Regions from separate parts of the Erythrobacter sp. NE805 genome, predicted to be linked through region 2. Evidence: predicted binding sites of a transcription regulator. Region 2 holds the regulator's gene; each other region holds the start of a gene.

Region 1 (5,889 bases), on a different contig from region 2:
CGGCTGGACGCTCGGCCTCACCAAGCCCGGCCAGAGCCTCGCCGAAGCGAAGCCCGGTCCGCTGACGCTCACCCCCGTCGCAAGTTGGACCTTCCCCGAGGTCGGCGCCCCCGCAGCGCTGGAGGCGCGGCTGAAGTGAGGCTCGCGGGCGCTCTCCTCGCGCTTTCGCTGGCGACGCTCGGCGGGGTGATGGCGAACGCGCGGCTCGCGGCGCCCCCGGTCGCCGACGCGGCGATCGCCGGGAGCGGCTTTCCGGCGAAGCTCTCGGACTACGGCTTCTTCACGCAAGCGAGGGAGCAGGTGCCGAACCTCGGCGTCCACCCCTATGCGCTCAATACCCCGCTGTGGTCCGACGGGGCGGAGAAGCTGCGCTTCATCTACCTGCCCGACGGCACGCAGCTGACTGCGGCCGGAGCGGGCCTGCTGCAATTCCCGGTGGGCGCCGCGATCATCAAGACCTTCGCTTTCGGCGAGGGCGCCGGGCGGCGGCTGATCGAGACCCGCGTGCTGCTCCACCGCGCCGAGGGCTGGGTGGCGCTCCCCTATCGCTGGAATGCCGAACAGACCGACGCGACGCTCGCGCTCGCCGGCGGGCGCGTGGACCTCACCACCCCGGCGGGTGAGGCAATCTCCTACGCGATCCCGAACAAGAACCAGTGCAAGACCTGCCATAGCAGGGACGGGCAGGTCATCCCGATCGGCCCCAAGGCGCGCAATCTTTCGGTCAAGTGGCTCGCCGAGATGGTGAAGCAGGGCGCGCTCGACCGGGTGCCGCAGGGGGCGGGCACCTTGCCGGTCTGGAGCGCACGCAAGGCCTCCGACCCGGCCGGGCCGCTCGCCCGCGCCTATCTCGATGCGAACTGCGCGCATTGCCACCAGCCCGGCGGCGGGGCGTCGAACTCGGGGCTCGACCTGCGCTGGGAGCAGGCGGACCCGCACGCGATCGGCATCATGAAGCGCCCGGTCGCCGCGGGGCGCGGGGCGGGGGGCAACGACTTCTCGATCGTCCCCGGCCACCCCGAGCAGTCGATCCTGCTCTACCGCATGGACAGCGCCGAGCCCGGCATCGCCATGCCCGAGCTCGGCAAGAGCAGCATCGACAGGGAGGGCGTCGCGGTGGTGCGGCGCTGGATTGCGGAGATGAGGCCGTGATGAAGTGGATTTGGCGCGGGCTTCTGGTGCTGGTCGCGGTGCTGGTGATCGCCTTCCTGATCTTCCGCACCCCCGACACCGACGCGGCCGCAATGCGCGCCAAGTACGGCGGGGCGCCCTCGCAGTTCGTCGACATCGGCGACGGCGTCACCGTCCACCTACGCGACGAGGGGCCGCGCGATGCGCCCGCGATCATCCTCCTCCACGGCTCCAACGCCGATCTCCACACCTGGGAGCCGTGGGCCGAGGCGCTCAAGGGGCGCTACCGGGTGATCCGCTTCGACCAGGTCGGCCACGGCCTCACCGGGCCGGACCCCAAGGACGACTACTCGACCGCCAACTACGTCGCCGACATCGGCGCAGTGGCGGACAGGCTGGGGGTGAAGACCTTCGTCCTCGGCGGCAATTCGATGGGCGGCAAGCACGCGCTCGCCTTCGCCATTGCCCACCCCGAGCGGCTCACCGGCCTCGTGCTGGTCGACGGCAGCGGCGGGCCGATGCTCAAGCTCGCCGCCAAGGACGAGAAGAAGGGCAGCGGCAACATCGGCTTCACGATCGCGCGGATGCCGGGGGTCAACCTGCTGGTCGAGCAGATCACCCCGCGCCCGCTGATCGCGCAGAGCCTCGAGCAGTCGGTGTCGGTCAAGTCGATCGTCACCCCGGCGATGGTCGACCGCTACTGGGAGCTGCTGCGTTATCCCGGCAACCGCCGCGCGACCCTCAAGCGCTTCAGCCAGCCCTACGACGCGCTTGCCGAGGGCGACATCGCAAAGGTCCGGGTGCCGACCCTCATCCTGTGGGGCGAGGAGGACCGGCTGATCCCGGTCGAGGCGGGGCGCTGGCTGGCGAAGACCCTGCCGAACAATACCCTCGTCACCTACCCCAAGATCGGCCACCTGCCGCAGGAGGAGGCGGCCGCGCAGACCCTCGCCGCGCTCGAACCGTGGCTTGTGGAACACGCCGCGCCGCCAAAGTCCCGACAACCTAGCCCATGAGCGCGCGCCCTCTGGACGCGAGGAACGCTTGCGCCCTAGAGCCGTTCGCATCCGCAACAGGAAAATGAAGGGGCGACGCCGCCTTGCGCAAACTCGGGATCATCGGCGGCATGAGCTGGGTGTCGACCGCCACCTATTACGACCGCATCAACCGCATCGTCCAGAAGCGCGCCGCCCCGATGGCGAGCGCCCCGCTGCTGATCGAGAGCCTCGACTTCTGCCAGCTCTACGCGCTCGTCGAGGAGCGCGACTGGCAGCGCGCCGGCACCGTCATCACCGAGAGCGCCAAGCGGCTCGAGGGGGCGGGGGCCGAGGGCCTCATCATCGGCGCGAACTCGATGCACCGCCTCTACGACGAAGTCGCCGCGGCGGTGAACATCCCGATCCTCCACATCGCCGAATATGTCGGCCTCGCGATGAAGCGGGCGGGCACGACCAGCGCCGCTCTGCTCGGCACGCGCAATGTCATGACCGAGAGCTTCTACAGGAAGCGCCTCGTCGCCCACGGGATCGACCTGCTCCCGCCGGACATGGCCTATGTCGAGATGCTCGACCGGATCATCTACGACGAGCTGATGGTCGGCAAGGTCACGCGGGATGCGGAGCGGCGGATGAAGACGATCATCACCAACACCGCGCAGGAAGGCGCGCAGGCGGTGGTGCTGGCCTGCACCGAGCTGGAGATGGTGGTCGACGTCGACGCGAACGTCCTGCCGATCTTCGACAGCACCCGCATCCACTGCGAGGCGGCGGCGAACTGGATCCTCGGGCAGGAAAGCGTCGCCTAGTGCTCGGTTCGTCGCGTTTTGCTCTTTTGTTGCATTGCACCCCTCGCAACATGGCCTTATCTGACCCGCGGACCCTGTCACCAGACAGGCTCCGGGCTCTCGGGTCGCACCGATGTGCCCGTGGGACCGCGCTCCTCCCCCCCAATCACCGGAGAGCGGTCCCATAACCCTGAGGCCCGCAGGTTTTCCCGCGCTCCCCACAAGGTTCCCGACCTGTTCCGGTTGAGCCGCGCCGCGCGCTCCCCTAATCGCTTCGCCGTGATGTTCCGCGCCCCCTATGCTGCCGATCCCGAGGCCCGCGTACTGCGCGAGTTCGGCGGTCCCTCCGAGGGCGAGCGCCGCGGCCCGCGCAGTGCCTTCCAGCGCGACCGCGATCGCATCATCCACTCGATGAGCTTCCGGCGGCTGAAGTCCAAGACCCAGGTGTTCATCGCCCCCGACGGCGACCATTACCGCACCCGCCTGACCCACAGCCTCGAGGTCGCGCAGATCGGCCGGGTGATCGCCCGCGCGCTGGGGCTCGACGAGGACCTCACCGAGGCGCTGTGTCTCGCCCACGATCTCGGCCACCCGCCCTTCGGCCATGCCGGCGAGGCCGCGCTGTCCGAGGCGATGGAGCGCCACGGCGGCTTCTGCCACAACGCGCAGGCGCTGCGCACGGTGATGCGGATCGAGTGCCCCTATCCCGAGCACGACGGGCTCGACCTCACCTGGGACCTGCTCGAGGGTCTCGCCAAGCACAACGGGCCCGTCGCAGCGCCGAACTGGGCGCTTGCCGAGCTCGATGCCGCCTTCCCGCTCGCGCTCGACACCTGGCCCTCGCTCGAGGCGCAGGTCGCGGCGATCGCCGACGACATCGCCTACGACAACCACGACATCGACGACGGGCTGCGCGCCGGGTTCCTCCAGCTCGACGACCTGCTCGCGCTCGATTTCCTCGCAGACCAGTGGCGGGCGGTCGAAAAGCGCTTTCCCCGCGCCTCCCGCGAGCGTCTGCTGCGCGAGATGGTGCGCGACCAGATCGGGTTGATGGTGAACGACGTGCTGGGGCACACCGCGCGCGAGGTGCGGGGCCTCGGTTCGGTCGCCGAGGTGCGCGCGGCGGGGCGCCGGCTCGCCGGCTTCTCGCCCGCGATGGCCGCGCAGGAGCGGCGCCTCAAGAGCTTCATGTACGAACGCCTCTACTATCACCCCGAACAGGTCGCCGCCGCCGAGCGCGCGCGCGACGTCGTCGCGCGACTGTTCGCGGCCTATGCCGAGGATGCGAGACTGATGCCCGAGGACTGGCAGGCGCGGCTTCCGGCCCGCGATCCGGAGCGTGCCCGGGTGATCGCGGACTTCATCGCCGGCATGAGCGACCGTTTCGCCATGCAGGCGGTCAGCCGGATCTACGGTTCGGCGCCGGAGGGGCTGATCAATGTATGAGCCGCGCGTGACCGGCCCGGTGCGGGTGGCGCTGGTCGGTGCGACCGGCCTTGTCGGGCGGCGGGTGATCGCAATCGCCAGCGCGGGCGACGAGGTGCGCATCCTCGGCATCGCCCGGCGCGAGGCGCCGCTGCCGCTCGGCGCGCGGATGGAGATGTTCGTCTCGGCGCCCGAGAAGTGGGGCGACGTGCTCGACGCAGTTCGCCCGCGCGCGCTGATCTGCGCGCTTGGGACGACGTGGAAGAAGGCGGGCCGCGACGAGGAGGCGTTCCGCGCGGTCGACCAGCATCTCGTGCTCGCCACCGCCGAGGCGGCGAAGCGTGCGGGCGTGCCCAACATGGTGCTGGTCAGCGCCGCCGGGGCCGACCCGCGCTCCAAGAGCTTCTACATGCGGGTCAAGGGCGAGACCGAGGAGGCGCTGACCCGGATCGGCTTCAAGCGGCTCGACATTCTCCACCCCGGCCTGCTCCGCGGCGAGCGGCAGGGCGACCTGCGCTTTGCCGAGCGCGCCGCCCTCATCGCCGCGCCGCTGATCGACCCGCTGCTGTCGGGATCGTGGGAGCGCTATCGCTCGGTCGATGCCGGGCTGGTCGCCGAGGCCGCGCTCGGCCTCGCGCTGCGCCGGGCGGGCGGGCGCTTTACCCACGACAACGAGGCGATGCGCCGCGCCGCGCGCGAATGGCGCCGGGTCGGCGAGAGCGGGGAGATGGCATGAACGGATGGGCTTTGGTGTTCAGCGCCACAAACACGCTGGCGCTCGTCGCATGGGCCATGCTGATCCTGCTGCCGCGCTGGCCCGCGCTGCTCTCGGCGGTGCTCTATCTCGGCGTCGGCATCCTGTGCTTGACCTATGCCACCGGTCTCATCGGTCTCCTCAGCGGCCTCATCCCCAATGCGGGAGGAGGCGGGGCGGACTTCTCGACCATCGCGGGGGTGCGCGCGATCTTCGCGAGTGATGCCGGGGTGGCGATCGGCTGGACGCACTACCTCGCCTTCGACCTCTTCGTCGGCCTGTGGATCGCGCGCGACGCGGACGCCAAGAACATCTCGCGCTTCCTCCAGGCGCCGATCCTGCTCGCGACCTTTCTCGCCGGCCCGCTGGGGCTCGGCCTGTGGCTGCTGATCCGCGAGCCTGCCGCGCGGCGCCAGGGGCGGTTCCGCTAGAACGAGGGCTGGACGAGGCCCGCGAGCGGGCTATTCTCCCGGGCAAAAAGGCCCCAGGGGAGAGACCGCCATGTCCGCAATCGCGCAGCACCAGTTCCTCACGATGGACCGCATCCTCACCCATTGGGCCGCCGCGCAGCCCGATGCGCCGGCGATCGAGGGCGGGGGGGAGACGATCAGCTACGGCGAGCTCGAGCGGCTCTCGCGCCAGATCATCGCCCTCCTCGCGGCGCGCGGCATCGCCCCGGGCGACCGGGTCGCGTTTCTCGGCAGGAACGTGCCCACCTACGGTCTCCTCTACTGCGCCTGCGCGCGCGCCGGGGTGGTGATCGCGCCGATCGGCTGGCGGCTCGCCCCGCGCGAGA
Region 2 (5,889 bases):
GCGCTCCTCATGGGCACCCCCGGTCCCTACCGCGACGCGGTGCTGTTCAACGCCGCCGGTGCGCTGACCGTCGCCGGGCGCGGGTCCGACTGGCAGAGCCGCGCGGCGCTGGCCGCCGAGGCGCTCGACTCGGGCGCGGCGCTCGCCCTGCTCGAGAAGTGGATCGCGCTCGCAAAGTAGGCCCGTTCGTGTCGAGCGAAGTCGAGACACCCCGGACAAGCCTCTCGACTTCGCTCGAGGCGAACGGCAAAGGCATGGACCGATGAACAAGCTCGAGGAAATCTGCGCCACCAAGCGCGAAGAGGTCGCCGCCCGCAAGGCCGCCACCACCCCCGCGCAGCTCGAGGAGCGCGCGCGCGCCCGGACCGCCCCCCGCGGTTTCGAGGCCGCCCTGCGCGCGCGCGCCGCCTCCGGTTACGCGCTCATCGCCGAAATCAAGAAGGCGAGCCCCTCCAAGGGCCTGATCCGCGCCGACTTCCGCCCCGCCGACCACGCGCGGGCCTACGAGGCAGGCGGCGCCGCCTGCCTCTCGGTGCTCACCGACGCGCCCTACTTCCAGGGGCACGAGGACTACCTCGTCGCCGCCCGCGCGGCCTGCAATCTGCCCGTCCTGCGCAAGGACTTCATGGTCGACCCCTGGCAGTGCCTCGAGGCGCGCGCCATCGGCGCCGACGCGATCCTCGTCATCGTCGCCGCCCTCTCCGACGCGCAGATGGCCGAGATCGAGGCCGCCGCCACCGAACAGGGCATGGACGTCCTCGTCGAGGTCCACGACGAGGCGGAAATGGCCCGCGCCGCCGCGCATCTCCGCTCGCGCCTCATCGGGGTCAACAACCGCGACCTGAAAACCTTCACCACGGACCTCGCCACCACCGAGCGCCTCGCCCCGCTCGCGCCGCAAGGCACGCTGCTGGTCGGCGAGAGCGGCATCAACACCCGCGCCGACTGCGACCGCCTCGCCGCCGCAGGCGTGCGCACCTTCCTCGTCGGCGAAAGCCTGATGCGCGCTGACGATATTGCGAGTGCCACCCGCGCCCTCATCGGGACAGAACAGGCGGCATGACCAAGCTCACCCACCTCGACGAGACCGGCGCGGCGCGGATGGTCGATGTCGGCGGCAAGCCCGCGACCCAGCGCCGGGCGGTCGCCTCCGGGCGCATCACGATGTCGCCGGAGGCCCTCGCCGCGATCCGCGCGGGCAACGCCCCCAAGGGCGACGTCCTCGCCACGGCACGGATCGCCGGGATCATGGCTGCCAAGCGCACCGGCGAGCTGATCCCGCTGTGCCATCCCTTGGGGCTCGAGGCGGTGACGGTCGATTTCGCCTTCGAAGACACCGCCATCCGCGTCACCGCCGCGGCCTCGCTGACCGGCAAGACCGGCGTGGAAATGGAAGCGATGACAGCCGCTTCGATCGCACTGCTCACGATCTACGACATGGCGAAGGCGATCGACAAGGGCATGGTGATCTCCGAGGTGCGCCTGATCGCGAAGACCGGCGGCAAGTCGGGCGACTGGACCGCGCCGGAACCCCTCGGCGCATGAACGCGCCGCTCGGCCTCGAGGAGGCGCAGGCCCGCCTGCTCGCCCTCGCCCCTACGCTCCCTTCCGAGATCATCCGCACCGACGCCGCGCTCGGCCGCATCCTCGCCGCGGACCTCGTCGCCGCGCGCACCCAGCCCGCCGCCGACCTCTCGGCGATGGACGGCTATGCGCTCGCCCCCGGGGAGGGGCCGTGGCGGCTGGTCGGCGAGAGCCGCGCCGGGGCGCCCTATCGCGACGTGCTCGCGACCGGCGAATGCGTGCGCATCTCGACCGGGGCGATGGTTCCGCCCGGCGCCGACCGCGTGCTCCTCCAGGAGGACGCCCTCGACGCGGACGGCCGGATCATCGCGACCGATCTCCCCCCGCCCGGACGCCACATCCGCCCGCGCGGCTTCGACTTCCACGCGGGCGACCGGCTGCTCGGCAAGGGCACGCGCATCACCCCCGGGCGGCTCGCCCTCGCGCTCGCCGCCGGGCACGGGACGCTCGCCGTCACCCGGCGGGTGCGCGTGGCGGTGATGGACTCGGGCGACGAGCTCAGCCCCGATCCCGCCGCCTGCCTCCCCCACCAGGTCCCGGCGAGCAATGCCGCGATGCTCGCCGCGATGCTTGGGGAGCTCGGTTGCGAGGTCACGCGCATCGGCCCGGTGCCCGACGACCGCACAGCGCTAGCCGCGGCGCTCGCCGAGGCCGAGGGCGCCGACATCCTCGTCACCTCGGGGGGCGCCTCGGTGGGCGATCACGACCTCGTCAAGCCCGCGCTCGCCGAGTGGGGGGCCGAGACCGCCTTCTGGCGGGTCGCGATCAAGCCGGGCAAGCCGCTGCTGGTGGCGACGCGCGCCAAATTGGAGGGGGGCGCGCAGGTGATCCTCGGCCTCCCCGGCAACCCGGTCTCGAGTTTCGTCACCGGCTTCCTCTTCGCCCTGCCGCTGGTGCGCGCCGCGCAAGGGGACCCCGCGCCGCTCCCCCGCGCCGAGACGCTGGTCGCGGGCGAGGAGCTCCCCGCGATCGGCCCGCGCCGCGAGTTCCTGCGCGCGGTGCGGAGCGGCAACGCGGTGCGGCTCGCCGGCTCGCAGGACTCCTCGGCGCTCTCGGCACTGGCCGCGGCGGACTGCCTGATCGACCGCGCCGCCCACGCGCCCGCGCTGCCGGCTGGAGCTGCGGTGACGGTCGTCATGCTCCGGAATGGCTGAATTGCGCGGGTTTGCCGTCGGCGCCTGTTGACAGCTTTCCCACAGTTGCCTATTCGTTCCTTGTTCGTTCACCTTAAGAACGAACAGAGTGCAGCAACGCACCGGTAAGGTGCCTCTTGGCGCACGCAAGGGATTGGCACGGCGGCTCCCCGCAGGGTCCGTCGTGGGTGCGACCACAGGAGTCTAGACCAATGCTGACCGCAAAACAGCGCGAGCTCATCGTCTTCATCCAGCAGCGGCTGGAGGAGACCGGCGTCTCGCCCTCGTTCGAGGAAATGAAGGAGGCGCTCGACCTCAAGAGCAAGTCGGGCGTGCACCGCCTGATCTCGGCTCTGGAAGAACGCGGCTTCCTGCGCCGCCTGCCCAACCGGGCGCGCGCGCTCGAAGTGATCCGCCAGCCCGGCGACACGACGCCCGCGCGCGCCGCGAGCGCGCCGAGCAACGTGGTGCCGCTGACCCCGCCAGCCCCGCGCGCGGCGGAGCCGGCCAACGACGTGATCGAGCTGCCGCTCCACGGCCGCATCGCCGCCGGCGCCCCGATCGAGGCGCTCGAGGGCCAGTCGACCCTCCCCGTTCCCGCCGCGCTGCTCGGCCCGGGCGAGCACTATGCGCTCGAGGTCTCGGGGGATTCGATGGTCGAGGCCGGGATCTTCGACGGCGATTTCGCGCTGGTCCGCCGCACCAGCACCGCGCGCGACGGCGAGATCGTGGTCGCGCTGGTGCGCGGCGAGGAAGCGACGCTCAAGTACTTGCGCCGCGAAAACGGGCAGGTGCGGCTCGATCCGGCGAACGCGGCCTACGACCCGCAGTTCTACCGCCCCGACGAGGTCGAGGTGCAGGGCAAGCTCGCCGGGCTGCTGCGCCGCTACCACTGAGCCCTTGGGGGCCGCGACGGCGCTGACGGCGCCGCGGCCGGGTGACGGGTCGCTGCGCTCGCGGCGCGGGGCGCGGCCCGTCACCCCGGCGGCGGCTTTACCTGCTGTTGGAATTCAAGGGGCCTTTCGCGAGGCCCCTTTTTGCTGGCCTTCGCCCGCCTCCAGACCCCGGTTATCCCCCCTTCAGACCCCTTCTAGCCCCCATTTACCCCCCTCTTGGGCCCGGTTTGCCGGGAGGGGCGCTTTTGTCCAACGGGGTACGGCGGCGGCTCGCGCCACCAGCCATGTGCACCCTGGCTCTCGGCGACCGAGGTGATCGCCGGCTTGTCGAGATTGATCGCGAGACCGCCGCTTTTCTCGAGGTGGCGGCGGTCTGCCTTGAGCCAGCGCGGGCGGCAGGAGCGGGGGAGAAACCTTTCGGAAACAACGATGTCCGCCTCGCGGCAGGCCGCGGCGAGGTCGCGGATGTCGATCCGCTCGTGCCCCCGCCCGAGCAGCAGCACCCACTCCCTCCCCCCGCGTTCGAGCCGCAGGGTGCAGAACTGCGAGGAACAGCGCGCCCCCTCCCACTGCGCGAGCGGCACCGGGTCGGCGGCGATCCCGGAAAGCTCCATGAGATTGTCGCGGGTATATGAGGAGCGGCTGTCGCGCAGCGAGAGCAGGCGGCGCTCTCCATCGGGCCCGGCGACGGTGATCCCCACCTGCCGCCCGTCCCCGGCGACCAGCAGGTCGGGGATCGGCGTCGTCGCCGCGAGCACGCTCGCCGCCGCCACCGGGAGCAGTCCGGCGAGCCGCACCCGCCCCCGCCACAGCGCGAGCCACAGGCCCCCGGCGGCGAAGAGCGCCACCGTCAGCCCGTCGATCTGCGGCATCAGCCGGACCGATCCGGCGAGCCCGGCGGTGAAGTGCGCGATCCACAGCAGCAGCGCCAGCGCGCGCTCGACCACCCACCACACCGGCGCGCCAGCTCCCAGCAGGTCCGCGAGAAAGCCGAGCGCGATCAGCGGCATGGCGATGAAGGTCACGAGCGGGATCGCGACCACGTTGGCGAGCGCGCCGTACATCCCGGCGCGGTGGAAATGGAACAGGACGATCGGCATCAGCGCCAGCTCGATCACCACCCCTGTCGCGAACAGCATCACCGTGTGCCGTCCGGTGCGCACCCACCACGGCTCGTCGCGCGGGGCGAGGAAGGCCTTGACCGGCGCGGCGTTCGAGAGGGCGATCAGCGCGAGGACCGCGGCAAAGCTCATCTGGAAGCTCGGCCCGATCGCGCTCTCGGGCCACAGCAGCAGCACGAAGCCCGCCGCGAGCGCGAGCATCCGCATCGACAGCGCATCGCGCCCCAGCGCGAGCGCCCCGAGCACCAGCAGCGCCGCGACGCAGCTCCGCACGGTCGGCACCTCGGCGCCGGTGAGCAGCGTGTAGCCGATCCCCGCCAGCGCCCCCGCCGTCGCTGCGACCACCGGGAGCCGCACCCGCGGCGCGAGCGCGGGCCACAGCGCGAGCAGGCGCAGCACCGCGAAATAGGCCGCCGCGACCACCGCGCTGACGTGCAGCCCGCTGATCGAGAGGAGGTGGGTGAGCCCCGCGTCGCGCATCGCCGTCGCGTCGGTCTCGGCGATGCCCCCGCGGTCGCCGCTCGCGAAGGCCGCCGCGATCGCGCCCGGCGAGCCCGGGACGCGGGACCGCACGTGCTCGGAGAGCGCGCGCTGGACGGCGGCGATCCCGCCGCTCGCGGGCGCGGGGGTCAGAACCTCCAAGGGTCCGACGATGGTGCCGGTCGCCGCCAGCCCGCTGAACCAGGCGGCGCGGGCGAAGTCGTAGCTCCCCGGGAGCATCGGGTGGGCGGGCGGCATCAGCCGGGCGCGCAGCCGCACCACCGCGCCCTCTGCGAGGCCCTCCGGGATGCCGCCCGCGAGGTTCTCGAGCGGCACATTAACCCGCACCTTGCGCGCGGTCCCGCTCTCCGCCTCGCGCATCGCCAGGGTGAGGCGCAGGCGGCCCTCGGCAGGCTGGTCCTCGCGCTCGAGCACCGCGCCGTGGATCACCGCCACCACCGGCCGCGCGATCGGCTCGGCGCCGACGATGGTCGAGCGCGCCCAGACCGCCGCCACCCCGAAGGCGAAGACCAGTCCGCAGGCAATAAGCGCGAGGCGCAGGTTGGCGCGCGTCTCGTCGGCCAGGCTCCCCGGCGGCCAGGCGAGGCGCGCGGCGAGCGCGAGGCCCGCGCCGCCCGCGATCGCGGCGATCCAGTGAAGCGGCGTCGGCAGCGC
Region 3 (5,889 bases), 240 kb from region 2:
CTCGGCCGCGATCCAGCCGCAGACGCTGAGCTTCGCCGCGCCCGACACCACGATCATCGAGCAGAACTTCGACTATGACCTGCTCACCCCGGGCAAGCTGATGGAGAAGGTGGTCGGCCAGACCGTCACCCTGCTGCGCACCAACCCCGCGACCGGCGCCGAGACCCGCGAGCGCGCCAGGGTGCTCTCGGTCGCGGGCGGCGTGGTCATCCAGATCGGAGAGCGCATCGAGGTGCTGCGCGACGACGGGTTGCCGGTGCGCGTGATCTTCGACCGCGTGCCCCCGGGCCTGCGCGCGCGGCCCACCCTCTCGGTCAACCTCGATTCGAGCCGCGGCGGCGCGCGGCCGGTCAGCTTGCGCTACCTCACCGGCGGGCTCGGCTGGAGCGCGGACTATGTGGCGCTGTTCAACGAGGCGGCGGGCACCATCGACATGCAGGGCTGGGTGACGCTCACCAACAACACCGGCACCACCTTCCGCAATGCCGATACCGTGCTGGTCGCGGGCAATCCCTATGACAACAGCAGCGGCGGCGGCGGGTACAGCCAGCGCGGCATGACCCGCGCGGGCACCGAAGCGCCCGACCGCGAGCGCCTTGGCGACTTCTACCTCTACCCCATTTCCGGCCGCACCACCGTCGCCAATGCCCAGACCAAGCAGGTGAGCTTCCTCGACGTGCAGGGCGTGCCCGCGCGCAAGATCTACGCGACCAGCGTCTATTGGCAGCAGAACGACAGCGAGCCCCGCAACGTCGAGAGCCGCATCGCCTTCGCCACCGGCCGCGCGCAGGGCCTCGGCGATGCGCTCCCCGCCGGCACGGTGCGCTTCTACCAGCGCGACCGCGAGGGCACCCCGCAGTTCATCGGCGAGAAGGGCATTGATCACACCCCGATGGGCAGCGAGCTCTCGCTCCAGACCGGCGATGCCTTCGACGTCACGGTCAAGGCCGAGATCGAGAAGCGCGAGACGATCACATCGCAGGAGTGGGAGAAGTCCGCCCGCTACCGCATCACCCAGGGCGGCAAGACCACCACGGTCGAGGTCGAGCGGCCCAAGACCTTCTACCGCACCACGATGCGCTACACCCTCACCAACGCGCGCAGCACGCCGACCGAGGTTGAAGTCAGCCAGACCGGCCTCGCGCGCGGCTGGTGGGGCGACGACACCCGCGTCACCAGCGAGGACGTGCCGGGCGAGCAGCTCGACATCGACCGCCGCCGCTATAAGATCACCGTCCCCGCGAATGGCGAGCGGGTGGTGCGCGTGACCTTCGAAACCCGCTACTGAGGCGCGGGCCGATGCGACGCACGGTCCTCGATCCCCCCTCCCTTCAGGGAGGGGCCGGGGGTGGGGCGAGGCCGCGGGCCTCGCACGTGACCGCTGGTGTGGAGCCCCCACCCCCAGCCCCTCCCCGGGGGCAGGGGAGAAGGTGGGCGGCGCTCGCCGGAATCTTCGCCGCCCTTCTCGCGGCCCCGCTCGCCGCCCAGACCCTCCAGCAGACGGTCGCGCGCCCGGTGGTCGACGCCGCCGCGCCCTCGGACCTCTCGGTCACGATCTACCGCGATCCCGACCGCAGCGCCGACGCCGCGCTCAACCCGCGCTATCCGCGCGGGCTCGCGATGATCTCCGAGACGCGCCGCGTGACCCTTCCCAAAGGCGAATCGACGATCCGCTTCGAGGGCGTCGCCGAAGGCATGATCGGCGTCTCGGCGATCGTCACCGGGCTGCCCGGCGGCACGATCGAGAAGAACCGCAACGCGCAGCTCCTCAGCCCGGCCGCGCTGGTCGACGGGACGCTCGGCAACCGCGTCACCGTCACCCGCACCAATCCCGCGACCGGCGAGGCGAGTGCCGAAGAGGCGACGATCCGCACCCGCGCCGACGGCGGCCTCGTGCTCGAGACCGCGCAGGGCTTCGAGGCGGTGCGCTGCGCCGGGCTGCCGGAAAAGCTCACCTTCGCGCGCATCCCCGCCGGGCTCTCGGCACAGCCGGTGTTCTCGCTCGACACCGCCTCGCCCGAGGGCGGCACCTACGAGGTGACGCTCACCTACCTCGCCTGGGGCTTCGACTGGCAGGCGAACTATGTCGCGACGCTGGCCGAGAAGGGGGCGGGGGGCGAGGCGGCGATGCGGCTGCTCTCCTGGCTCACCCTCGTCAACGACAACGGGCAGGGGTTCGATCAGGCCAAGCTCCAGATCGTCGCGGGCAAGCTCAATGTCGAGAGCGACTACCGCCGCCTCGCCGACCCGCCGAGGGCCGCGCCGCTCAGGCTCACCTGCTACCCCTTCGGCAGCACCGCCGAGGGCTCGGAGATCCCGGCGCCGTGGTCGCCGCCCTACCCGATGGAGCCGATGATGGCGCCGCCGCCCCCGCCGCCCGCGCCGATCATGGTCACCGGCTCCCGGGTCGAGCGGATGGCGATGGACTCGGCGGTAGCGGTGATGACCGCGAGCGAGGAGAACCTCGGCGACTTGAAGCTGTTCCGCGTGCCCGGGCGGGTCGACGTCTCCGCCAAGGGGATGAAACAGGTCGCCTTCCTCGACAGGCAGGCGGTGCGCGGGCGCTATCTCTACGAGGCGTTCTGCGATCCCTACCGCCCGATCGACGCGCCGGGCGAGCCGGGCGCGGCGGCGCTGTTGCTGGTGACGAAGAACGAGGAGGCAAAGGGCCTCGGCATGGCGCTGCCGCAGGGGGCGCTGACGCTCTACGAGCCGAGTGCGCGGGGCGATCGGCTCGCCGCCCGCACCACCCTGCGCGACTATGCCAAGGGGCAGGAGATGGAGCTGCGGTTCGGCACAAGTCGCCAGGTGTTCGCGCGCTGCAATGCCGTTGGGCTGCCGGCGCAGGCGGGCTACCCGCGCGCCGGCTGGCTGGCGATGCGCGCCGAGCTCACCAACGCCAACCCGCACCCCGTGACCCTGCGGCTGGTGCTCGCCGGGCCGGGGGTGAAGGTGCGTGTGCCGGGGAGCAGGGTGTTGGTGAAGAACGGCAACCAGGTCGTCGAGGTGACGGTCCCGGCGAACCGGACGCGCACGCTCGACTGGCGGCTCGGCCCGGTCGGGCAGTAGGGCGCGCCCGCGTAGGGGTTATGCCGGATTGTGCGCCGTAAATTAATTTGCGTTCCCTACTTGTTCCCATAGAACAAAAGGTATACATAGCTCCTACAGGACAGCGGAAAACTGCTGCTGTGACCCTAGGCAAGCGAAGGAGCGCGTGCGATGGCAACCCAACTGAAACTGGTCGAAGAGGACAGGAAAGCCGTGGATCGTCAGAAGGCTCTCGAAGCCGCGCTCGCGCAGATCGACCGTGCGTTCGGCAAGGGTTCGGCGATGAAGCTGGGCTCGAAGGAGGCCATGCAGGTCGAGGCGATCTCGACCGGCTCGCTGGGTCTCGACATTGCATTGGGCATCGGCGGGTTGCCGCGCGGCCGGGTTATCGAGGTTTATGGCCCGGAAAGCTCGGGCAAGACCACGCTCGCGCTGCACGTCATTGCCGAGGCGCAGAAGATGGGCGGCACCGCCGCCTTCGTCGACGCGGAGCACGCGCTCGATCCCGTCTACGCGAAGAAGCTCGGGGTCGACATCGACGAGCTGATCGTCTCGCAGCCCGATACCGGCGAACAGGCGCTCGAGATCACCGACACGCTGGTGCGCTCGAACGCGATCGACGTGCTGGTGGTCGATTCGGTCGCGGCGCTGGTGCCGCGTGCGGAAATCGAGGGCGAGATGGGCGACAGCCACGTCGGCCTCCAGGCGCGCCTCATGTCGCAGTCGCTGCGCAAGCTGACGGGCTCGATCAGCCGCTCGCGCTGCATGGTGATCTTCATCAACCAGCTGCGCATGAAGATCGGGGTGATGTACGGCAACCCCGAGACCACCACCGGGGGCAATGCGCTCAAGTTCTACGCGAGCGTTCGCCTCGACATCCGCCGCACCGGCCAGATCAAGGAGCGCGACGAGATCACCGGCAACACCACGCGGGTGAAGGTCGTCAAGAACAAGGTCGCGCCGCCCTTCAAGCAGGTCGAGTTCGACATCATGTACGGCGAGGGCATCTCCAAGATCGGCGAGATCCTCGATCTCGGGGTCAAGGCGGGCCTCGTCGAGAAGTCGGGGAGCTGGTTCTCCTACGATTCGATCCGCATCGGGCAGGGCCGCGAGAACGCGAAGACCTACCTCAAGGAGAACCCGGAAGTTTGCGACCGGCTGGAAGCTGCGATCCGCAGCCGCACCGACCAGGTCGCCGGGGAGATGATGACCGGGCCGGACGCGGATTCGGACATGTGATTCCCAAGCGGGCGTGAGCCCGGGCCGGAGTGTCCCGCTCCTGTCCCGGCTGTCCCCACAACGCGCCCGGATACGCGGAACGCCGGCGTGTGCCTTCCCCAGGGCACGCGCCGGCCTTTCGCTTTTTGGGGGGCGGGTGCGCGCAAGGGTGCTTAACCCCCCGCCAAGTACCTGCAAGCCCCCGGTCACACCCTTGCAAGGCCCCTCCCGCACCCCGATCGGACCCGCGTTTTGCACGCTCCATTGCCTTGCGCGCCCGCATTGCCTAACTGCACGCCCATGACGTCGACCAACGAAATCCGCCGCTCCTTCCTCGACTACTTCGGTAGGAACGGGCACACGCCCACCCCGAGCGCGCCGCTCGTGCCCTACAACGATCCGACGCTGATGTTCGTCAACGCCGGGATGGTGCCCTTCAAGAACGTCTTCACCGGGCTCGAGACCCCGCCGTCCCCGCGTGCCGCTTCGGCCCAGAAATGCGTCCGCGCCGGCGGCAAGCACAACGACCTCGACAATGTCGGCTACACCGCGCGCCACCATACCTTCTTTGAAATGCTGGGGAATTTCTCCTTCGGCGACTATTTCAAGGAGCAGGCGATCGAGCACGCGTGGACGCTCCTGACCAAGGAATGGGGCATCCCGAAGGACAAGCTCACCGTCACCGTCTACCACACCGACGACGAGGCCGCGGGCCTGTGGAAGCGCATCGCGGGCCTTCCCGAAGATCGCATCATCCGCATCGCCACCAGCGACAATTTCTGGTCGATGGGTGACACCGGCCCCTGCGGGCCGTGCTCGGAGATCTTCTACGACCACGGCGAACACATCCCCGGCGGGCCCCCGGGCAGCCCCGACGAGGACGGCGACCGCTTCGTCGAGGTCTGGAACCTCGTCTTCATGCAGTACGAGCAGCAGGCGGACGGCACCCGCATCGATCTGCCCAAGCCCTCGATCGACACCGGCATGGGGCTCGAGCGCATCGCCGCGGTGCTCCAGGGCGTCCACGACAACTACGACACCGACACCTACAAGGCGCTGATCGCGGCCTCGGAAAGCCTCACCGGCGTCGCCGCAGCAGGCGACCACGCCGCCTCGCACCGGGTGATCGCCGACCACCTGCGGTCGACGAGCTTCCTGATGGCGGACGGCGTGCTCCCCTCGAACGAGGGCCGCGGCTATGTGCTGCGCCGCATCATGCGCCGCGCGATGCGCCACGCGCACCTGCTCGGAGCGAGCGAACCGCTCATGCACCGCCTCGTCCCGGCGCTCGTCGGCGAGATGGGCCAGGCCTATCCCGAGCTGACCCGCGGCCAGGCGCTGATCCAGGAAGTGCTCGAGCGCGAGGAGACCCAGTTCCGCCGCACGCTCGACAAGGGGTTGAGGCTCCTCGACGAGGCGACCGGCGACCTTTCGGCAGGCGGCGAGCTCGACGGCGAGGTCGCCTTCCGCCTCCACGACACCTACGGCTTCCCGCTCGACCTCACCGAGGACGCGCTGCGCCCGCGCGGGATCGGGGTCGACAAGGCCGGCTTCGACGCCGCGATGGCGCGCCAGAAGGCCGCCGCGCGCGCCGCGTGGAAGGGCTCGGGCGAGGCTGCCTCG
Region 4 (5,889 bases), on a different contig from region 2:
TCGACAACATTCGTAGCCATGTAGGGGGCGGCTCCTCTCATTTGTTCTTTGAGTCGGAAGACTAGCGCAATTTTGTCGATTGTCCTCATCATTTACGTAGGGGAAGCGAGGCCCGCGCGGGGCTAGCGAAAGTGACATGAGGCAAGGAGAGGCGATGGTGAGCGAGGGGGTGTTCGGGGGTGCGAATTTCGGTGTGGTCCTGAAGGCCTTGGGCAATGCGATCGAGCCTGCGCGGCCGGCGCTCGTCCACGGGGAGCGCATCGTCACCTGGGGCGAGCTCGACGCGCTGACCGACGCCATCGCGGCGGAGCTGAGGGCGCGGGGGCTGAGGCCGGGCGACATCGCCGGGCAGATGCTGAGGAACACCCCCGACTACATGCTCGCCTGGTTCGGCTGCGCGAAGGCGGGGGTGGTGCCGGTCAACGTCAACTACCACTACAAGGCGCGGGAGCTCGCGGACATTTTCACCCGCTTCGGGTTGAAGGCGCTGTTCACCGAGAGCGACTTCGCCGAGGCCGCCAGCGCGGCGATGCCGGAGGGGACGCTGACGATCGACGTGGGGGGCGCGGAGTGGGAGGCGCTCTGCGCGAGCGAGGTGCCGGAAGGCTTCGCGATCCACGATGACGCGCAAGCGCTGTTCCTCACCGCCACCGGAGGCACCACGGGGATGCCCAAGGCGGTGATGTGGCCGATGCGCGAAGCCTGGGGCGCGTTCAACATCGGCGTCTGGCAGCGCCCGCCCGGCACTCCGCCGCTGGTGGTCGCCAGCCTCGCGGAGCAGGTCGCCGAGGCCGCCCGGATCGGCCCCGAGCACCCGGCGAGCACCTCGCCGCTGCTGCTATTGTCGCCGCTGATGCACGGCGCGGGGCAGTTCACCGCGGTGATCCACCTGCTGAAGGGCGGCACGCTGGCGCTGCTCCCGGCGCCGAAGTTCGACGCCGATCTGGCGCTGGACGAGATCGCACGGCTGGGCGCCAGGGGCGTCTTCATCGTCGGCGACGCCTTCGCGCTGCCGATCGCCGACCGGCTCGACGCGCGCGGCGACGGGGCGGAGGTGCTGGCCTCGCTGAGGAGCATCACCTCCTCGGGCGCGGTGTTCTCGCCGGCCCTCAAGCAGCGGCTCCTCGCGCACCATCCAGGGCTGATGATCGTCGATGCGCTGGGATCGTCGGAGAGCTCGGGCACCGGGATCGTCGTCACCACCGCCGCCGGCAGCAGCGGCGGGGGCAAGTTCCAGCCGCTCCCCGGGCCGGGCCGCGAGGTGCGGCTGTTCGACGAGAACCTCGAGGAGATCCCCAAGGGCACCGCGGGCGTCGGCATCGTCGCGCGCACCGGGCCGCTGCCGCTGGGCTACCTCGGCGAGGATGAGAAGAACGCGGCAACCTTCCCGGTGATCGACGGCAGGCGCTGGCTGATGACCGGCGACCGCGCGCGCTGGGCGGCGGACGGCACGCTCGAGTTCATCGGCCGCGACAACATGTGCATCAACACCGGCGGCGAGAAGGTCTTCCCCGAGGAGGTCGAGGCGGTGCTGCTCGAGCATCCCGCGGTCAAGGACGTGCGCGTCGTCAGCCTTCCGGATGCGCGCTTCGGGCGCAAGGTCGTCGCGGTGGTGCAGCCGGAGGGGGAGGTCGACGAGACCGCGCTCGACGCCCATGCCCGCGCCGGGCTCGCCGGCTACAAGATCCCGCGGCGCTACGTCATCACCGCGCAGTCGCTGCGGCTCAACAACGGCAAGCCCGACTACAAGACCGCGCAGGCGATCGCGGATGCCGCGCTAACGCGCTGAAACGCGGCGCTTCGGCGCCCTGTTGCAACCTAGGTTGTGCCATAAGGCGCGCTCTTGTCCGAGCAACGGGCGATGACCGAACCACCTGACGCCGACGCCGCCACCGGCGGCCTCGCCAGCCCCGATCGGCGGCTCCAGGCGGTGCTCGACAATGCCTCACTCGCAATCTTCCTGATGGATGACCGCCAGCACTGCATCTACATGAACGCCGCCGCCGAGCAGCTCACCGGCTACACGCTCGGCGAGATCCTCGCAGCCGACCGGCCGCTCCACGACATCGTCCACCACACCCGACCCGACGGCCGCCCCTTCCCGCTCGCCGAATGCGCCATCGACCGCGCCTTTCCCGAGCACAACCAGATGCGCGGCGAGGAGATGTTCGTGCACCGCGAGGGGCACTTCTACCCCGTCGCGTTCTGCGCCAGCCCGGTGCGCAACGACGCCTCGCAAACCATCGGCACGGTCATCGAGGTGCGCGACATCACCCGCGAGCGGCGCGCCGAGGCGATGCGCCGCGCGCTCGTCGACGAGCTCGACCAGCGGCGTGGTGTGCACGATCCGCCTCGACGTCACCCCCGAGTGACGGCGCCGCTTCCGGATCAGAACGGGAACAAAGTCGCCTTATTCTCCCCTCGCGCCAGCCACGATACACCGGGCGCGAATCCGGAAGGAGGAGGAAACCCATGGCCAAGCGCAAGACCGCCCTCGACCATCTCAACAACGGCCGCGAGCCGCACATCGTCCACATGATCCCGCCCGGAGCGCCCGGCTTCCGCGAGGCCGGGGGCGGGGCGATGGTGGTCTCGAGCCCGGCGGAGGTGAACGCGCTGGTGCGGGTGCTGAAGGCGGGCGAGATCGTCACCCTCGACGACCTGCGGCAGGCGCTCGCCCGGCGGCATCAGGTGGCGGTCGCCTGTCCCGTCTCGACCGCGATCTTCCTGAACATGGCGGCCCGCGCCGCCGAAGAGCAGCGTCCCTACCTGCCCGAGGACGAACTGACCCCCTGGTGGCGGGTGCTGAAGAAGGGCGGCTTCCTCAACCCCAAGTACCCCGGCGGCACCGCAGCGCAGCAGGCCCTCCTCGAGGCCGAGGGCGTGCGCGTCTCGCCGCTGCGCCGGCAGCCGGCGGTGTTCGACTACGAAGCGCGCCGCCCCGCCGACCCGATCGAGGCGCGCTGACGTCCGCTTCGGAAGGACGGCGCAGGGCGGGGTGAGTGTCGGTAGCTGGTGGGGGCTGCCGCTGCGATGCTCGTCGCCCCGTGCTTGACACGGGGCTTGGCTACTTCGGCGATGCTTCGGGTGTAAACCACTGCTCCTACAGATCGTCCCCACCGGGGTTCCCTCACCATGATCCGAGATCGCGGCGAAGGCAGAAACAGATGAGCCGAGCCCCGTGTCAAGCACGGGGCGACGAAGATCAGATGGTGTCTATAGGGGATCGCTCGCTGACGGGCATGTCGCGGACGCGAACGGCCCGAAGCACCCGTTCCCGCGCTGGCTCCAGCGGACCTTAACGACCCCTCCAGCGCAACATTCGAAGCTGCGCCGGTGCAAAAGATTCACGGGTGGATTCGAATGATTCACTCCCCATATTTTTCTTCACAGATTCAATTTGGGGCTTGCGGGGTCCGCGACTCAAGCTTGCTCCACGCGTCGCGGGTTTGTGACGCCGTGATGAAGCCCGGCGGATGGTAAGTAAGGGCTTAATCGGGCGTTGACGGGATTCCCCGGGTGATTCATCATCTAGTGGTTCGGCGCAAATCGGACCCCCAAGCCATGGTGAGACCCCGCCGCCCCGCAGAGGGCATCGAAGACAGGGATTCGCCTCGGGAGCTTGGACCGACCCGCGCCGCGAAGGGGACCGACCGACCTGCCGACACGCCCGGACACGGGCCCTCCTGTTGGCAAGTCTGTGGACCTGCCGGTATAGAACAGAATCGGAACATCGCACCTTGTGCGATGGTGCCGATTCGGGGGACAAGGTGGGCTGACTATGGATTTCAAGGCGAGCGACAACGTGCCCGATGACGCGGTGAACACCGATGTGACCAATGAACTGGATGCGGGCTCGCCTGCGGCGGGGGATGAGAAGGCTGTGACGATGAAGACGAGCGATATGGGCACCGACGCACTGGTCGCCGCCAAGGCGGGCGAAGTTCTCTCTGGGGCCCTCGCCGGCGCGATGGCGGCCGCGATGAAGGATACCGCGAAGGCCGACAGCAAGAAGGTCAACGACCGCCGCTTCAACATCGTCACCGATCCCTCGCGCGATGCGCGGCTCACCGATTTCGGCAAGGACACCCTGACCGACCGCTACCTGCTGCCCGGCGAGGTCTACCAGGACCTCTTCGCCCGCGTCGCCGATGCCTATGCCGACGACGAGGCGCACGCCCAGCGGCTTTACGACTACATCTCGAACCTGTGGTTCATGCCCGCGACGCCGGTGCTGTCGAACGGCGGCACCAACCGCGGCCTGCCGATCTCGTGCTATCTCAACTCGGTCGAGGATAGCCTCGAAGGGATTGTCGGCACCTGGAACGAGAACGTCTGGCTCGCCTCCAAGGGCGGCGGGATCGGCACCTATTGGGGCAATGTCCGCGGGATCGGCGAGCCGGTCGGCCTCAACGGCAAGACCAGCGGGATCATCCCCTTCGTGCGGGTGATGGATTCGTTGACCCTCGCGATCTCGCAGGGCTCGCTGCGCCGCGGCTCGGCGGCCTGCTACCTCGACATCTCGCACCCCGAGATCGAGGAGTTCCTCGAAATCCGCAAGCCCTCGGGCGACTTCAACCGGAAGGCGCTGAACCTCCACCACGGCGTGCTCGTCACCGACGAGTTCATGCACGCGGTGCGCGAGGGTGCGGAGTTCGCGCTGAAGTCCCCGCGCGACGGCTCGGTGCGTGGGCGTGTCGATGCGCGTTCGCTGTTCCAGAAGCTGGTCGAAACCCGGCTGGCGACCGGCGAGCCCTACATCGTCTTCTCCGACACCGTGAACCGCATGATGCCCAAGCATCACCGCGACCTCGGCCTCAAGGTTTCGACCTCGAACCTGTGCTCGGAAATCACCCTGCCGACCGGCATCGACCACCTCGGCAATGACCGCACGGCGGTGTGCTGCCTGTCGTCATTGAACCTCGAGACGTGGGAAGAGTGGAAGGGCGATCGTGCCTTCATCGAGGACGTGATGCGCTTCCTCGACAACGTGCTCCAGGACTACATCGACCGCGCGCCCGACGAGATGGCCCGCGCCAAGTACTCCGCCGCGCGCGAACGTTCGGTGGGCTTGGGCGTGATGGGCTTCCACTCCTATCTCCAGCAGAAGGGCGTCGCCTTCGAAAGCGCGATGGCGAAGGCGCTGAACCTCCAGATGTTCAAGCACATCCACGCCAAGGCCTCGGAAGCCTCGATGCTGCTCGCCCAGGAGCGCGGGCCCTGCCCCGACGCCGCCGACATGGGCGCGATGGAGCGCTTCAGCTGCAAGATGGCGATCGCGCCGACCGCGTCGATCTCGATCATCTGCGGCGGGACGAGCGCCTGCATCGAGCCGATCCCGGCCAACATCTACACCCACAAGACCCTCTCGGGCAGCTTCATCGTGAGGAACCCGTATCTCGAGAAGCTGCTCGAGAAGAAGGCCAAGAACTCGACCAACGTCTGGAACTCGATCCTCGAGCGCGGCGGCTCGGTCCAGCACCTCGACTTCCTGACGCCCGAGGAAAAGGCGGTCTACAAGACCAGCTTCGAGATCGACCAGCGCTGGCTGCTCGAATTCGCCGCCGACCGCACGCCCTATATCGACCAGGCCCAGTCGCTGAACCTGTTCATCCCGGCCGACGTCGACAAGTGGGACCTGATGATGCTCCACTACCAGGCGTGGGAGCGCGGCATCAAGTCGCTCTACTACCTGCGCTCGAAGTCGGTGCAGCGCGCCGGGTTCGCCGGCGGGGTCGAGGCGGACAACACCTCGGAAGCGCCCCGGATCGAGCTCTCCGCGAGCGGCGAGCAGACCGATTACGAGGAATGCCTGAGCTGCCAGTGAGTTTGAACCATTGGATCAGCAGTCGCGATGTCAAATGTGAGGCGAAGTTGGAAGGCTGGCTT

The links. Region 2 encodes LexA, which represses DNA repair genes until DNA is damaged. Its sites were predicted from a motif close to GTTCCNCNCTTGTTCT; they were not measured.
Region 1: ACLBKU_RS00630 (deoxyguanosinetriphosphate triphosphohydrolase) is a predicted target of LexA. The motif match lies at 3,140-3,155, and genes of this name have one in related genera.
Region 3: recA (recombinase RecA) is a predicted target of LexA. The motif match lies at 3,121-3,136, and genes of this name have one in related genera.
Region 4: ACLBKU_RS04705 (ribonucleoside-diphosphate reductase subunit alpha) is a predicted target of LexA. The motif match lies at 3,717-3,732, and genes of this name have one in related genera.

Annotation. Positions count from the first base shown of each region.
Region 1 covers NZ_JBKFDI010000001.1:123,160-129,048, reverse strand. The annotation lists gene ACLBKU_RS00650 (parallel beta-helix domain-containing protein) at 1-139, shown strand, start outside; gene ACLBKU_RS00645 (SO2930 family diheme c-type cytochrome) at 136-1,152, shown strand; gene ACLBKU_RS00640 (alpha/beta fold hydrolase) at 1,152-2,147, shown strand; gene ACLBKU_RS00635 (aspartate/glutamate racemase family protein) at 2,231-2,935, shown strand; gene ACLBKU_RS00630 (deoxyguanosinetriphosphate triphosphohydrolase) at 3,197-4,360, shown strand; gene ACLBKU_RS00625 (NAD(P)H-binding protein) at 4,353-5,075, shown strand; gene ACLBKU_RS00620 (ABA4-like family protein) at 5,090-5,524, shown strand; gene ACLBKU_RS00615 (long-chain-fatty-acid--CoA ligase) at 5,595-5,889, shown strand, end outside.
Region 2 covers NZ_JBKFDI010000002.1:344,033-349,921, forward strand. The annotation lists gene trpD (anthranilate phosphoribosyltransferase) at 1-180, shown strand, start outside; gene trpC (indole-3-glycerol phosphate synthase TrpC) at 263-1,063, shown strand; gene moaC (cyclic pyranopterin monophosphate synthase MoaC) at 1,060-1,545, shown strand; gene ACLBKU_RS09635 (molybdopterin molybdotransferase MoeA) at 1,542-2,738, shown strand; gene lexA (transcriptional repressor LexA) at 2,930-3,613, shown strand; gene ACLBKU_RS09645 (ComEC/Rec2 family competence protein) at 3,808-5,889, opposite strand, start outside.
Region 3 covers NZ_JBKFDI010000002.1:587,119-593,007, reverse strand. The annotation lists gene ACLBKU_RS10840 (DUF4139 domain-containing protein) at 1-1,288, shown strand, start outside; gene ACLBKU_RS10835 (DUF4139 domain-containing protein) at 1,375-3,069, shown strand; gene recA (recombinase RecA) at 3,220-4,287, shown strand; gene alaS (alanine--tRNA ligase) at 4,567-5,889, shown strand, end outside.
Region 4 covers NZ_JBKFDI010000001.1:1,019,956-1,025,844, reverse strand. The annotation lists gene ACLBKU_RS04725 (helix-turn-helix transcriptional regulator) at 1-20, opposite strand, end outside; gene ACLBKU_RS04720 (AMP-binding protein) at 155-1,789, shown strand; gene ACLBKU_RS04715 (PAS domain-containing protein) at 1,862-2,539, shown strand; gene ACLBKU_RS04710 (MGMT family protein) at 2,473-2,967, shown strand; gene ACLBKU_RS04705 (ribonucleoside-diphosphate reductase subunit alpha) at 3,782-5,827, shown strand; gene ACLBKU_RS04700 (hypothetical protein) at 5,855-5,889, shown strand, end outside.